3 regions of the Flavimobilis sp. BM9 genome follow, and region 2 is predicted to be linked to each of the others. Evidence: riboswitches for the same ligand, from Rfam matches in the RefSeq annotation. Region 2 holds a riboswitch; each other region holds the start of a gene.
The links. Region 2 has a riboswitch for S-adenosylmethionine ahead of AC4F3Q_RS08275 (aminotransferase class V-fold PLP-dependent enzyme). Riboswitches for the same ligand answer to the same signal wherever they lie in the genome.
Positions count from the first base shown of each region.

Region 1: it holds a riboswitch for S-adenosylmethionine, as region 2 does, so the genes downstream of both, AC4F3Q_RS08850 (LLM class oxidoreductase) here and AC4F3Q_RS08275 (aminotransferase class V-fold PLP-dependent enzyme) in region 2, are expected to answer to the same signal.
Region 3: it holds a riboswitch for S-adenosylmethionine, as region 2 does, so the genes downstream of both, AC4F3Q_RS05460 (methylenetetrahydrofolate reductase) here and AC4F3Q_RS08275 (aminotransferase class V-fold PLP-dependent enzyme) in region 2, are expected to answer to the same signal.

Region 1 is NZ_JBZEMO010000004.1:207,289-212,488, reverse strand. Features, by position in the region: gene AC4F3Q_RS08855 (ribonucleoside triphosphate reductase) at 1-797, opposite strand, end outside; gene AC4F3Q_RS08850 (LLM class oxidoreductase) at 988-1,968, opposite strand; SAM riboswitch class IV at 2,330-2,436, opposite strand; gene AC4F3Q_RS08845 (DEAD/DEAH box helicase) at 2,583-5,150, shown strand.
Region 2 is NZ_JBZEMO010000004.1:90,122-95,321, forward strand. Features, by position in the region: gene nirB (nitrite reductase large subunit NirB) at 1-671, opposite strand, end outside; gene AC4F3Q_RS08260 (heme biosynthesis protein HemY) at 819-989, shown strand; gene AC4F3Q_RS08265 (O-succinylhomoserine sulfhydrylase) at 1,005-2,225, opposite strand; gene AC4F3Q_RS08270 (rhodanese-like domain-containing protein) at 2,222-2,644, opposite strand; SAM riboswitch class IV at 2,890-3,003, shown strand; gene AC4F3Q_RS08275 (aminotransferase class V-fold PLP-dependent enzyme) at 3,035-4,483, shown strand; gene AC4F3Q_RS08280 (GNAT family N-acetyltransferase) at 4,671-5,200, shown strand, end outside.
Region 3 is NZ_JBZEMO010000002.1:300,332-305,531, forward strand. Features, by position in the region: gene AC4F3Q_RS05440 (extracellular solute-binding protein) at 1-94, opposite strand, end outside; gene AC4F3Q_RS05445 (ROK family protein) at 163-1,320, opposite strand; gene AC4F3Q_RS05450 (family 20 glycosylhydrolase) at 1,409-2,860, shown strand; gene AC4F3Q_RS05455 (PH domain-containing protein) at 2,944-3,477, shown strand; SAM riboswitch class I at 3,635-3,739, shown strand; gene AC4F3Q_RS05460 (methylenetetrahydrofolate reductase) at 3,756-4,793, shown strand; gene metE (5-methyltetrahydropteroyltriglutamate--homocysteine S-methyltransferase) at 4,813-5,200, shown strand, end outside.

The DNA of each region.
Region 1 (5,200 bases), 120 kb from region 2:
GCGGTCATCTCGAACAGGCGCGTCGCGTTCTCGGACTCCCACGGGAAGTCCTCGGTGATGTTGTACGTCGGGATGGGGAACGTGAAGACGCGGCCCGACGCGTCGCCCTCCGTCATGACCTCGATGTAGGCGCGGTTGATGAGGTCCATCTCGGCCTGGAGGTCGCCGTACGTGAAGTCCATCGGGGAGTCGTCGACGAGCGGCACCTGGTCGCGGAGGTCCTCGGGGCAGGTCCAGTCGAACGTGAGGTTGGTGAACGGCGTCTGCGTGCCCCAGCGGGAGGGGACGTTGAGGTTGTAGATGAGCTCCTGGACGCACTGCTTGACCTGGTCGTAGGTCATCGCGTCCTTGCGGACGAACGGCGCCATGTACGTGTCGAACGAGGAGAACGCCTGCGCGCCGGCCCACTCGTTCTGCATCGTGCCGAGGAAGTTGACGATCTGCCCGACGGCGGAGCTGAAGTGCTTGGGCGGGTTCGACTCGACCTTGCCCGGCACACCGTTGAAGCCCTGCGTCAGGAGCATGCGCAACGACCAGCCGGCGCAGTACCCGCCGAACACGTCGAGGTCGTGGATGTGCAGGTCGCCGTCGCGGTGCGCCTGCCCGACCTCGGGGCGGTACACCTCGGAGAGCCAGTAGTTCGCGGTGACCTTGCCGGCGGTGTTGAGGATGAGGCCGCCGAGGGAGTAGCCCTGGTTGGCGTTGGCGTTGACGCGCCAGTCGGTCCGGTCCAGGTACTCGCGCATGGTCGACCCCACGTCGACCTGGGTCCGCGTCGTTGCGTCAGCCTGAGCCATTCGATTCCCCTACATCTAGTGGTCGAGTCACACCGTTGTCACTAGATGTTGATTCTGCTCTGCTGCACCCGCGTGGCGGAGGGGCCTAAAGTCCCAGCCGCGCCCACATCCGCAGAACGACGCGCGAAACTCCCCCGCACGCACCGCTGCCCCGCCCGGGATGCCCGGGCAGGGCAGCAGGCAGCGCGTCTCACACCCCGGCGAGGACCCCCACGCCCGACGGCGTGAGCGCGAGGCTCTCGCGCAGCGTCGCCCCCGGGTACTCGCGGCGGAACACGCCGCTCGCCCGGAGCGCGGGCACCACGCCGTCGACCAGGCCCGCGACGTCCGCGACGAGCGACGACGGCGTCACGACGAACCCGTCGACCGCACCCGCCTCGAACCACGCCTCGGCAAGCTCCGCGAGGTCGAGCGGCGTCCCCACGTGGATGAGCGAGTCGGAGTGCTGCGCGACGACGTCCGTCCCCTCGAACGCGTCGAGCAGCTCGACACGCGCCTGCGCGCTCTCCGCGTCCGGACCCGTGACGGCATACACGTCGACGAGGACGAGGACGTCGTCGGCCGCGCGGCCCGACTCGACGGCGATCGTCCGAGCCCGACGGCGCTGCTCGAGCGCCGAGTCGAGGTCCGTCGCGGCGATCCGCAGGACGTCCGCGTGCCGGGCGGCACGCTCGAGCTGAGCGTCCGAGCGCACGCGCACGACCGTCGGCGCGACCGACGACACGGCCCGCGTCACGGCCGTCACCGACCGGTCAGGCGCGCTGCCGTCGACCTGCCAGCCAGCGCGGCCGCCGGACACCCGGCTGATCGTCTGCAGCGCGGTCGCGACGTGCTCCGGGTCGGTCGCCTCCGGCGAGATCGTCGCGACGAGGCCGACGCCGCGCGTCGTCTTGCCGAGGCGCGACGCGACAACAGCCGCGTCGAGGCGGCCGCGCAGCAGGCCGACCGTCTCAGGCTGGAGGCGGAACGTGTCGTCGATCGCGACGAAGTCGAGGGTGCCGCGCTGCGCCGCAGCGACGAGGTCAGCGAGACGCTCGGCGTCGAACGCGCTCGCGAACGACGCCACAGGCACGCGGCTCGTGACGCGGCGCGCGCCCGCGCTCGTGAGGTCGATACCCAGGTGGATCTGACGGTCGGCGGTCGTGGGACGGGAAGAGGTGGTCGAGGTCATGGTCTTCGCTCTCTGCGTGACGGCGGCGCGCAGCACCGACCCCACGGACTCACGTCGTCAGGTGGGACGGTGCGCAGCGTGCGCCAAGGTGACTGCAACGGCCGGGGGCTCCCGAGGAGCCGGCATCGGCGGTGTCCGAGAAGGACGGTCAGGCGACGGCGTGCGCGCTCGGGAGCGCGACGGCGTGCGCCGGCAGGGGTCCGCCGTGGGCGGACCTCAGCGGGTCAGTCGCGGGGACAACAGGCGACGGACCCGCAGGGCATACAGGTCGGACACATCACCGGGGCGAGCGAGATCGACGCGGGTGTGCGAAGCCGTCCTGCCATCATCGTGCGTGTCTCCTGTCCGAACCGCTCTCGCGGCTGCGCTCTTGCACCGATTCCGGTGCCAGGTCTTCACCCGGAGCACCCCACCGCGCGGGAGGGTTGCTGACCAGCGAGCCGGGGCTTGTCGCTGATACTCGTGACCTTGTCTTGTCGAGTCCTTCCGGTCACCTGGTTTGACACCCTGCGTTCCGGAATTACTGCGCAATCTAGGCGCGGGGCCCAGGGGTGTCAACAGGTGTCCATGCCTGGATCATCAGGCGGCCGCAGGCCGGGTGCGAGGATTGGCCCGTGCCCGCACCCGACCTCCTCGACGTCCTCCTCGCCGGAGGGCGCCGCACCGACCACGCGACGCACATCGCCCACCTGCCCGCCCGCGAGGGCGTGCACGCCGACTGGCCCGCGTGGGCGGACCCGGCGCTCGTCGCGGGCTACCGTGCGCTCGGCGTCGAACGCCCGTGGCGCCACCAGGTCGAGGCGGCCGACGCCGCGTGGCACGGCCAGCACACCGCGCTCGGCACGTCGACCGGCTCAGGCAAGTCGCTCGCCTTCTGGCTGCCCGCCCTCACCTCCGTGCGCGCCGACATCCTCGCCGCCGCAGAAGGCACCGCCGCGTTCAGCCGCATCGAGAACGTCCGCTCCCGCGGGTCCGTGCTCTACCTGTGCCCGACCAAGGCGCTCGCCGCCGACCAGCTCAGCGGCGTCGAACGCCTCCTGCGGGCCGCTGACGTCCGCGACCTGCGCGTCGCGACGTGCGACGGCGACACCCCGTTCACCGAGCGCCGCTGGGTCCAGGACCACGCCGACGCCGTCCTGACCAACCCCGACTTCCTGCACTTCTCGATGCTCCCCAGCCACGCCCGCTGGGTGCGGTTCCTGCGGTCCCTGCGCTACGTCGTCGTCGACGAGGGGCACGCCTTCCGCGGCGTCTTCGGAGCGCACGTGTCGCTCGTCCTGCGCCGTCTCCAGCGCCTGTGCGCGCACTACTCCGGCGGTCCCGGGCCCATCTTCCTCGTCGCGTCCGCGACGACCGCCGAGCCGGCACGCAGCGCCGCGCGCCTCGTCGGCGTGGACGAGCGCGACGTCGTCACCGTCACCGAGAACACGGCACCGTCCGGCACCCGCACGTTCGTGCTGTGGGAGCCGCCCGAGCTCCCGCCCGCCGACTCCGGCGTCGACGGGTTCCAGGTCGTCGCCCCCTCCGGTCCCGGAGCCGACGGCGCCACGACCGGCACCGACGAGTGGTGGGTCGACGCCCCCGAGGTCGAGGACCGTCCCAGGCGGTCCGCGACCGCCGAGGCCGCCGACCTCCTCGCCGACCTCACCTGCGCGGGCGCCCGCAGCCTCGCCTTCACCCGCTCCCGGCGCGGCGCCGAGTCCGTCGCGCTGAGCGCCCAACGCGCCCTGAACGCCGTCGACCCTGCGCTGCAGCACGCCGTCGCCGCCTACCGCGGCGGCTACCTCCCCGAGGAACGCCGCGCCCTCGAGGACGCGATCCGCACGGGAGCGCTGCGCGCCCTCGCCACGACGAACGCGCTCGAGCTCGGCGTCGACATCTCCGGGCTCGACGCCGTCCTCATCGTCGGGTGGCCCGGCACCCGCATGTCGATCTGGCAGCAGGCCGGGCGCGCAGGGCGCGCCGGCGCCGACGGGCTCGTCGTCTTCGTCGCGCGCGAGGATCCGCTCGACACGTACCTCGTGCACCACCCCGAAGCGATCCTCGACGCCCCGCTCGAGGCGACCGTCTTCGACCCCGGCAACCCGCACGTCCTCGCCCCGCACCTCTGCGCCGCCGCCGCCGAGCTCCCCGTGCGCCCCGACGAGCTCGACACGTTCGGCGCGCACACCTCCGAGGTGCTCGACGTCCTCACCGCGCGCGGCGCGCTGCGCCGCCGCCCGAGCGGCTGGTTCTGGACGCATCCCGAGCCCGCGTCGCAGCTCACCGACCTGCGCGGCACGGGCGGGCAGCCCGTCCGCGTCGTCGAGGCGGCGACCGGACGCATGCTCGGCACGATCGACCAGCCCGCCGCGGACGGGTCCGTGCACGACGGCGCCGTGTACGTGCACCAGGGCGCGACGTTCGTCGTCGACCACCTCGACCTGCAGGACCACGTCGCGCTCGTGCGACGCCGCGACGTCGACTACGGCACGTGGTCCCACGACGTCACGACGATCGCCGTGCAGAGCACCCTTCGCTCGCGGACGTGGGACTCCGGCCCGGCGCCCGTGACGTGGGGCGTCGGGGAGGTCGACGTGACGACGCAGGTCATCAGCTTCACGAAGCGGCGCCTGCCCGGCCTCGAGGTCGTCGGGTCGCAAGAGCTCGACCTGCCGCCGCGGACCCTGTCGACCGTCGCCGTGTGGTGGACCGCTCCTGCCGCGCTCCTCGAGGCGGCCGGTCTCACGGCCGAGACCGTCCCCGGCGCGCTTCACGCGGCCGAGCACGCGTCGATCGGCCTCCTGCCCCTGCTCGCGACCTGCGACCGCTGGGACCTCGGCGGGGTCTCGACCGCGCTGCACGTCGACACCGAGCACGCGACCGTCTTCGTCTACGACGCCTATCCCGGCGGCGCAGGCTTCGCCGAGCGCGGCTACGAGCTGGGCGCGACCTGGCTGCGCGCGACTCGCGACGCGATCGCCGCGTGCCCGTGCACGAGCGGCTGCCCTGCATGCGTCCAGTCGCCCAAGTGCGGCTCGCAGAACAACCCGCTCGAGAAGGACGCGGCAGTGCGGCTCCTCGACGTCGTCCTCGCGTGCACCCCCGCCCCGCGCGGCGTGCGCGACGGCGAGGGCGCCGAGGGCGACCTCGACCCGGGTCGCGGCCGGAACCGGCGCCCTCGGAGCGGCACCGGCGTGTGACGCGCCGGGCCCCGGTGTGCGGCCCGGCGCGGCGCCGACCGCCCGCTAGC
Region 2 (5,200 bases):
GCGCCGGTGCCGGTGCGGACGGTGACGCCCATGTCCTCGATGAGGACGCGCAGCGCCTCACCGCCGCCGTCGTCGAGCTGGACGCTCATGAGGCGGTCGGCGAACTCGACGACGGTCGCATCGGCGCCGAGGTCCTGCAGGGCGGACGCGGCCTCGAGGCCGAGGACGCCTCCGCCGACGACAGCGCCGCGCAGGGGGCGGCCGAGCGTGGCAGCGCGGTCGGCGACCCAGGACTGCAGCCCGACGACGTCGTCCATCGTGCGGTAGCTGAAGACGCCGGGGAGGTCTGTGCCGTCGGTGCGGGGCGTCCATGCCCACGAGCCGGTCGCGAGGACGAGCGTGTCGTAGGGGAAGGTCTCGCCGCTGCGCGTGGTGACGGACTGGGCGTCGCGGTCGATCGAGGCGACCGCGTCACCGGTCCGCAGGGTGACGTGCGGGTCGTCCCACACGGTCGGGGCCATCGCGAGCTGCTCGGGCGAGCGGCCACCGAAGAACTCGGAGAGGTGCACGCGGTCGTACGGCAGGTGCGCCTCGTCGCCGATCACGGTGGCGGACCAGGGGGTGTCTGCGGGGGCGCGCGAGACGAGCTGCTCGACGAGCCGGTGGGCGACCATGCCCGCACCGACGACGACGATGCGCCCGGGGGACGCGGGGGCGTTGTGCTCGGACATGTCGGGCCTTCTGCTCGGCGGGTTCTCGTCGTGGTCAGTCTCGCCGGTGGGGGTGGTGCAATGGTGGGACCTTTGGACGGGCGTGGCCGTGAATAACCGATCCGGGGCGCCCTGGGCGAGGAGACCAGGGCAGCGTAGCCTGAACGTGTGACCGAGCACACGAAGGACCCCGCGCCGGACCCTGCTGCAGCGCGCTTCGCCCAGCTGCCCGAGCGCGTGGAACCCCGCGACTACGTCGAGAGCGTCGACGTCGCGGACGTCCCCGACCCCGAGATGGGCCGCGATCCGAACACGGAGTGGATGCTCAAGCACGCCTGAGCCCCCGCTGGGGCGTCAGGCCTTGAGCGCCTGCTCGATGTCGTCGAGCAGGTCGAGCGGGTCCTCGAGCCCGATGCTCAGCCGCACCGTGGACTCCGTCATGCCGACCGCGGCACGGCCCTCCGGGCCGAGCTTGCGGTGCGTCGTCGTAGCCGGGTGCGTGATGAGGCTCTTGGCGTCGCCGAGGTTGTTGGAGAGGTCGACGACGCGCAACGCGTCGAGGAACCGGAACGTGCGCTCCTTGACCTGCTCTGCCGACGCAGAGCCCGGGACCTCGAGGTCGAACGTGACGACCGTCCCGCCGCCCGTCTGCTGCTCCCGCGCGAGCGCCACCTGCGGGTGCGAGTCGAGGAACGGGTAGTAGACCCGACCGATCCCGGGCAGCGACTCGAGCGTGGTCGCGACCTGGAGCGCGGCGTCGGTCTGTGCGCGCACGCGCAGCGAGAGCGTCTCGAGTCCCTTGAGCAGGACCCACGCGTTGAACGGGGAGAGCGACGGGCCGGTGTGGCGGACCATCGTCTGCACGGGCCCGTCGATGTACTCGGCGCTGCCGAGGATCGCGCCGCCGAGCACGCGGCCCTGCCCGTCGATGTGCTTCGTCGCGGAGTACACCACGACGTCGGCGCCCAGCTCGAGCGGCTTCTGCAGGACGGGCGTCGCGAACACGTTGTCGACGACGACGGTCGCCCCCGCGCGGTGCGCGAGGTCGGCGACGGCGCGCACGTCGATGATGTCCTGCATCGGGTTCGACGGCGTCTCGAAGAAGACGACGTCCGCAGGCGTCGCGAGCGCCTCCTCCCACTGCGCCAGGACGTGGCCGTCGACGTAGTCGGTGTGCACGCCCCAGCGGGCGAAGATCTCGTCGAAGATCGTCAGGCTCGACCCGAAGAGCGCGCGGGCGGCGACGATCCGGGAGCCCTGCCCGACGATCGCGGCGAGCGCCGTGAAGACGGCCGACATGCCGGTCGCGGTCGCGTAGCAGCCCTCGGCGCCCTCGATGAGGCGCAGCCGCTGCTCGAAGGTGTGGACCGTCGGGTTGCCGTAGCGGGAGTAGATGAAGCGGTCGGCCTCGCCCTTGAAGGCGGCCTCGCACTCGGCGGCGGAGCCGTAGACGTATCCCTGCGTCAGGTAGATGGGCTCGCTCGTCTCGTGGAACCCGGAGCGCTCGATGCCGCCGCGGACCGAGACGGTCGCGGGACGCCAGGATGCGGGGACCTCGCGGGGCCCCGCGGTCACCGGGCGGCCTCGTCGATCGTGGTCGTCGGGAGGCCGTTGTTGCGCCAGCCGTCCACCGTGCGGGCGCCGGTCGCGTCCTGCGCGCCCTCGAAGCCCTGGAGGATGTTGCGCGCATCGGTCCAGCCGGCGGCGGTCGCGGCCTGTGCGGCGGCGACCGAGCGCACGCCGGAGCGGCACAGGAACAGGACGGTCGCGTCCTTCGCGACGCCCGCGGCGTCGAGCTGGGCGAGGAACTCGGTGTTGGGTCCCCAGGCGGTGTTCCACTCGACGAAGCGCGCGGCCGTACGGGCGGCGCTCGTGTCGGGGACGCCGATCGTGCGCCACTCGTCCTGGGTGCGGACGTCGACGAGCACGGCGTCGGGGGAGGTGGTGATCAGCTCCCAGGCGGCCTCGGGGGTGACGTCTCCTGCGTAGCTCATGGCGTTCTCCGTTCGCATCGAACGTGGCGGTAGCACCCTCGTCCTGCTGGGGGGTTGCTGCGGCGTCGTCGTGCCACGTCACTCGGCCGCTCTGGATGGTGTGGGGATCGTACCCTCCGCGGAAGGGTGCTGCCGAGGGCGTGACAGATGGCGAGATTCCGCGCCTCCCGACCGTGGGTCTCAGCACGTGGCGCGCCGTCTCAGATGTTGACAGTCGTCGGAGGGCGGTGGGACGATGGCCGCACGGTCATGAGCGCCAGCGCAAAACCCCGGTTTGCTGGCCGGCAACCCTCCACTCGCGGTGGGGTGCCCCGGGTGACGACCAGGCTGCGGTCGACCGACCGCGGCAAGCGCGGGCGCACAGCGCCCAGACTCGCGAAGGGCCCTGCCATGTCGACCGACGCGACCACCTGTCCCAGCCCCCGCGCCGACGTGGCGGACGAGCCCGCGCTCCTGCCCGTCGTCGGCCGCGACACCCTCGTCCCGCTCGTCGACGGACGCCACGTCACGTACGCGAACCTCGACGTCGCCGCGTCCGCACCCGCCCTCGAGGCGGTCGCCGCGCGCGTCGCGCAGGCACTCCCGCTGTACGCGAGCGTCCACCGTGGCGCGGGCTACCTCTCCCAGGTCTCGACCGCGCTCTACGAAGCATCGCGCCGCTCGATCGGCGCGTTCGTCGGCGCGCGCGAGCACGACGTCACGATCATCACGCGCAACACGACCGACTCCCTCAACCTCCTCGCGGGTTGCGTGCCCGCGACGGTCGGGGAGGGGCGCGTGCTCGTCCTCGACGTCGAGCACCATGCCAACCTCCTGCCCTGGGCGGCCGCACCCGGCGGCGCCGCCGTCCTCGCAGGCGCGTCGAGCGTCGCCGCAACCCTCGACGCGCTGCGCGTCGAGCTGGACGCCCGGCCGTACGCGCTCCTCGCCGTCACCGGCGCGTCGAACGTGACGGGCGAGGCGCTGCCGATCGCCGACGTCGTCACGCTCGCCCACGCCGCAGGCGCGCGCGTCGTGCTCGACGGCGCGCAGCTCGTCCCGCACCGCGGCATCGACATCGCCGCGCTCGACGTCGACTACGTCGCCTTCTCCGGCCACAAGACCTACGCGCCGTACGGCGCGGGCGCGCTGGTCGGGCGCCGCGACTGGCTCGACAACGGCACACCCCACCTCGCCGGCGGCGGCGCGGTGCGCGCCGTCACGCACGCGGAGCCCGACGGCGCTGCCCCCGGGACCGCGTCCGCGACGTGGGCGCTCGCGCCCGCCCGCCACGAGGCCGGCTCCCCGAACGTCATCGGCGCCGTCGCGCTCGCAGCTGCCTGCGAGGAGCTCGCCGCGCTCGACCCCGCAGCCCTGCACGCGCACGAGGCGCGCCTGCGCGCCCGCCTCGTCGAGGGCCTGACGCAGATCCCCGGCATCGACGTGCTGAGCGCGTGGGACGACGCCGTCGACCCCGTCGGCGTCGTCACGTTCGTCGTCGACGGGCACGACCCCGGGCTCGTGGCCGCCTACCTGTCGGCGGAGCACGGCATCGGCGTGCGCGACGGCAAGTTCTGCGCCCACCCCTTCCTCGCCCGGCTCGGTCACCGGTACGGCGCCGTGCGGGCGAGCGTCGGCGTCGGCACGACGGGCGAGCACGTCGAGCGGCTCGTCGCCGCGCTTGCGGCCTACGTGCGCGAGGGCACCCGCGCCGACTATGCGGTGCAGGACGGCTGCTGGGTCGTCCGCGACGACCACCGCCCCCTCCCCGACGTGACCGGGCTGTCCGGTCTGGTCGCCACCGCGGCGGTCGCGAACGTCGCACTCGCGGGTGGGTGCGGCGGTCCGTCCGAGGCGTGAACGAGCCGTCCGTCGCGGAGGCCGCCCGGGCTGCCTGAGCGGGCTCCCGCGAGGGTGATGTGGATCGCACGAAGCGCCTGATGAGTGGCTGGAAACCGCCACTTCCACGCGTCCGTCACCACCTGTTCGTCCCCAGGTCGCGCGGTGGGTGTTGGCGGTGTCCCCGGCGCGTGTTTTCATTTCTCGCGTGGAGCACGACATCACCCTCTCGGGGCACGGTTTTCGCCTCGAGCCGCTGACGCACAAGCACGTCGGCGATCTGGCCGCCATGGTCGATTCCGACCTGTGGGCGGGCATGGCCACACCCATGCCTGTGGGCGAGGTCGGGCTGATGAACTACATCGAAGACTCCCAGGCGCTCGACGGCTGCTACGCCTTCGCCGTCGTCGACGAGGTGAGCGGCGAGGTGCGCGGATCGACCGCTCTCGTCGACCACCAGACGGGTGCGCGCCGCGTCGAGATCGGTCGCACCTTCTACGACCGCGCCGTGTGGGGGCGCGTCGTCAACCCGGTCTGCAAGTTCCTGCTGCTCGAGCACTCCTTCGAGCGGCTCGGCGTGCACCGCGTCCAGCTCCGCGCCGACGCGCGCAACGCGCGCTCGCTCGCCGCGATCGAGCGCCTCGGCGCGACCCGTGAGGGCACGCTGCGAGGCTTCCGTGACGGGCAGGACGGGTCCCGCGTCGACTCCGTCGTCTTCTCGATCCTCGCGCCCGAGTG
Region 3 (5,200 bases), on a different contig from region 2:
CCGACGTCGGGTCCGTGGTGGAGCCGTTCGTCGAGCAGCCGGTGAGCGCAAGCGCTGCGGCAGCGCCGAGCAGTGCGATCTTGCGGATCTTCATTGATCTTCCTTCCGGTTCGGCCGCGTGCGGCCTGGGGTGTCGTGAAGGTCGTGCGATGGGCTGTGGCTTCAGGCGAGGCCCAGCTCGCCGTCGAGGACGAGCGCGGCGGCGCCGGTGAGGACGCCGTCGTGCCCGAGGGCGGACATGCGGAGGTGCACCTCGTCCTCGCCGAAGGGGCGGGTGTGTGCGACGAGGGTGGCGGCGGTCGACTCGCGCAGGGCGCCGTCGACGAGGTCTTCGGGTCCGGAGAGGACGACGTCGTGCAGGCCGAGGGCCTGGACGACGGGGGCGAGGGCGAGGCCGAGGCGACGCCCGGCGGTGGCGAGCACCTCGTCAGCCTCGGCGGGCGTGCGGTCAGCGAGCTCGGCGCGCAGGCGCGGGACGGAGACGAACGACTCGAGGCAGCCGCGGCGGCCGCACGAGCACTCCGGCCCGTCGGGGTCGACGGTGACGTGCCCGATCTCGCCGGCGGTCCCGAGGGGGCCGCGCAGGAGGTGGCCGTCGAGGAGGATCCCGGCACCGAGACCGCGGCCGATCTCGACGAGGATGAGCCCGGCGCCGCCGCTGCGGCCGACCGAGTCCTCGGCGAGCGCTGCGGTGTCGGCGTCGTTGGCGACGTGGACGGCGACGCCGAGGGCGTCAGCCAGGCGGTCGCGCAGGGGCAGGCGCGACCACCTGAGGTTGGGGGCGTTGCGGACGACGCCCTCGGCGTCGACGACGCCGGGGGTGCCGACCCCGAGGCCGAGCACCGGCCCGGGTGCGTCGGCGACGAGGCGGCGGGCGAGCTCGATCGTGCGGTCGACGGCGTCCTCCCCGCGGTCCTCGCCGAGCTCGAGCTCGTGCTCGACGACGATCGTGCCGGCGAGGTCGACGACGGCGCCGCGCAGGGCGTCCTCGCCGGAGAGGTCGAGGCTCGCGACGTAGGCGCCGGAGGGGTTGATGCCGACGAGGGTCGCGGGCTTGCCCATGCGGGTGCCGGGGCGCGGCCCGAGGTCGACGAGGAGGTTGTCGTCGAGGAGCCCGGCGACGACGTCGGACATCGTGACGCGGGTGAGGCCGGTGAGGCGGGCGAGGTCGGCGCGGGACAGCGGGCCCTGGTCGGCGAGGTTCTGCAGGACGAGCGCACGGTGGTGGAGGCGTGCGTCGCCGGGGAGGATCTTGGCGGCCGGCGCGACGATGCGGGTGGTCCCGCGGCGGGCGTCGGTGAGGGGTGTTGTCCTGGCCATCTAGTTAGTACAGTTTACTTACTTAGTTCGGTCAAGGGGTATCGCACCCCGCGACCAAATCGTGACCTTCCCGAGCAAGGATGGACCCATGCCGACGTCGCCAGCCGTCATCCCCGCCCCCCGCACCGTGCACCCCGACCGCGGGACGACCGTCGTCGACCCGCGCACGCTCGCCGCGCTCGCCGTCGCCCTCGAGCCCTGGGCGCCGAACGCCGCCCGCGCGCTCCGCGACGCGCGGACCGACGGGCCGCTCGTCGCGCCGTCGGGCCGCGCCGCGACCCCCGCGACCGCGACACCCGGCCCCGACCTGCCGAGCGAGGGCTACACCCTCGACCTGTCCGACGCCGGCTGGCACCTCCGCGCAGGCGACGCCGCGGGCGCGTTCTACGCGGTGCAGGTCCTGCTCCAGCTCCTCGCCGGCGCGCAGCACGACGACGGCCTCACGACGGTCCCCGCCCTCGCGTGCGAGGACGCCCCGACGTACCCGCTGCGCGGCGTGTCGTTCGACGTCGCCCGGCACTTCTTCGGCGTCCCCGACATCGAGCGGCTGATCGACCTCGCCGCGACGTACCGCCTCAACCAGGTCCACCTGCACCTGACCGACGACCAGGGCTGGCGACTCGAGATCGAGGACCGCCCGCTGCTCGTCGAGCGCGCGTCGACGAACGACGTCGACGGCGGCGCGGGCGGCTTCCTCACGCTCGCCGACTACGCGCACCTGCAGGACTACGCCGAGGCCCGGCACGTGACGCTCGTCCCCGAGGTGGACATGCCCGGCCACACTCATGCCGCCCAGGTCGCCTATCCACAGATCAGCCCGGACGGTGAGCCGCGAGAGCCGTACGCCGGTATCGAGGTCGGCTTCTCGACCCTGCACCTGACGTCCCCGGAGGCGTGGGCGTTCGTGGACGACGTCGTCGGCACGCTCGCGCGGCACACGCGCGGCCCGCGCCTGCACCTCGGCGGCGACGAGGTGCACACGCTCACGGCCGAGCAGTACGCGGGGTTCGTCGAGCGGCTCGGCGGGGTCGTGGCGCAGCACGGCAAGCAGCTCGTCATGTGGCAGGAGGCCGCACCCGCGCACCTCCCGCCCGGCACGCTCCTGCAGTACTGGACGCACGACATCGACACGAGCCACCTCGCGCAGCTCGCCCGCGAGCGCGACATCCGCTTCATCGCCTCGCCGGCGCCGCACGCCTACCTCGACCTCAAGCACGACGAGAGCCAGGAGCTCGGCCTGACCTGGGCGGGCACGGTCGAGGTTCGCGACGCGTACGAGTGGGAGCCCGCGGACGCGCTCCCGGGGGTGCCTGCGGACAAGATCGAGGGCGTCGAGGCGTGCCTGTGGACGGAGACCCTGCGGACGTGGGACGACGTCACGACGATGCTCCTCCCGCGCCTGCCCGCCGTCGCGTCCGTCGCGTGGGGGTCTCCGCGCGACACGGGCACGTTCCTCGAGTCGCTCGCCGTGCACGGCGAGCGGTGGGCGCGCGAGGGCGTCGCGTTCCACCGGTCGCCGCAGGTGCCCTGGCGGTCCTGACCCAGGTCGTCGCGGCAGGGCCGTCGTCGCGCGGCGCGACGAAGGCCCTGCCCAGCGGGGCCGCCGCGTGGAAGGATGCCGCCATGAGCATCGACAAGACCCTCGGCAACGGCGAGTTCGTGGTCCTGACGACCCGGACGCACCCCAAGGCGCTCTTCAAGCCGTTCCTGCTGTTCCTGCTGGTCGTGGCGGCTTTCGTCGCGGCACTCGTGTGGTTCCCCGAGAACGACGCGAAGCAGTGGGTCCTGGTCGCTGTCGGTGCGGTCGCGGTCGTCACGCTCGTGACGTGGGTGCTGGTCCCGTACCTGCGGTGGCGGCACTCGAGCTACACGTTCACGAACAAGCGCCTGATCACCCGCGAGGGCATCATCACGCGCGTGGGTCGCGACATCCCGCTGTTCCGCATCAACGACTTCACGTATGAGCGCGACCTGCTCGACCGCATGCTGGGCTGCGGGACGATCGTCGTGTCGGACGCGACCGAGAAGGCTGGCGTGCTGCTGTACGACGTGCCGCGCATCGCGGAGGTGCAGCGCCAGCTCTCCGACCTGATCTTCCGGGCGGACGACAGCTCCGACGACGGCGAGTTCCCGCCGGGCGAGCCGCGTCGCCGCTGACAGCCGTCCCCCCGTCCGACCGATCGCCCCTCTGCACACTTCGGATGTGCCTCCGGGCGATCCGTCGCCGATGGCGGCCGACGGCGACCGTGGACACTCGATCTCGCCATCCGGACACCCCTTGGAGGCCGTGATTCGCGGGCCTAACCTCGAGTCACAACCATCCAGAGCGGTCGAGAGTCCTGGCTCGTCGACGCCGCAGCAACCCCCCACTACGGAAGCCTCCTGAGGGTGCGGGTGCTAAAGCCAGGTTCGATGGACGTTCCTATGGAGGCTTCATGAGCATCGCCGACCTCGTCGACTCGTCGGTCCGCCCGACCGTGTCGTTCGAGCTGATGCCCCCGCGCAACCCCGACGCCGCGCCCAAGTTCTGGACGACCGTGCGTCAGCTCCTCACGGCGCGCCCCGACTTCATGTCGGTCACCTACGGCGCCGCAGGCACGGACCGCGCGACGACCCGCGCCGTCGTCACCACGCTCGCCCGGCAGACGCCGGTCCTGCCGATCGCGCACCTCACGTGCGTCGGCGCGACGCGTCCGCACGTCGCCGAGGTCATCGGCGAGTTCCTCGACTCGGGCGTCCGCTCGTTCCTCGCGCTGCGCGGCGACCCGCCGCGCGACCAGCCTGACTGGCGCCCGCCGTCCGACGGCGTGCACTCGTCGATCGAGCTCGTCGCCCTCCTGCGCGAGGTCGAGGCGAACCGCTGCGACCGCAGCGCGGCGTCGGCCCTGCGCGGGGCTGCGCGCCCGCTGACGATCGCCGTCGCGACCTTCCCGGGCGGGAACCGCGCCGCCGGGACCACGCCCGCGCAGGAGGTCGAGCACCTCCTCGCGAAGCAGGAGGCGGGTGCGAGCTTCGCGATCACCCAGCTCTTCTACGAGGCGGACACGTACCTGTCGTTCGTCGAGTCTGCCCGCGCGGCGGGCGTCACCATCCCGATCCTCGCGGGCGTCCTGCCCACGACCGACCCGGGCCGTCTGCGGCGCGTCGAGGAGCTCACGGGGGTGCCCGCGCCGTCGGCGCTCGTCCGCGAGCTCGAGTCCCTGCCCGACGACGCGGCTCGCCACGAGCGCGGCATCCACGCGTCGGTGGGGCTCGTCTCCGCCGTCCTCGAGGCCGGCGCCCCCGGCCTCCACATCTACACGTTCAACAAGTCACGTCCAGCACTTGACCTGCTCGAGGGTGTTCACCTCGGCGGCGGTTCCACGGGCCCGGCTCCGGCCGGGCTGGCGGAGCCAGACCTGGCCAGCGGGCCGTGGGTCGGGGCAGCACACGCACAGCTGAGCTCGACGAGCGACACCGTCGCCGTCGACTGACCCCGAGAAGAGACGCACCATGTCCAACCAGCAGCACAGCCCTGCCCTCATCCAGGGCGCAAACCTCGCATTCCCGGCAGCGACCGTCCTCGGTTACCCGCGCATCGGCCCGAACCGTGAGCTCAAGCGCGCAGTCGAGTCGTTCTGGGCGGGCCGCGTCAGCGCGGCCCAGCTCGAGCAGCATGTCGCGGAGCTCCGGTCCCGCACGCGCGACCACCTCGTGTCGCTCGGCCTGACCGAGCCGGCCGCCGTGCCGTCGTCGTTCTCCTTCTACGACCAGGTGCTCGACGTCGTCGCCACGGTCGGGGCGGTCCCGCCCCGGTTCGCGCACCTCCGCGCCGCAGACGGCTCGCTCGACCTCGCCGCGTACTTCGCGCTCGCCCGCGGCGACGACGAGGTCGCGCCGC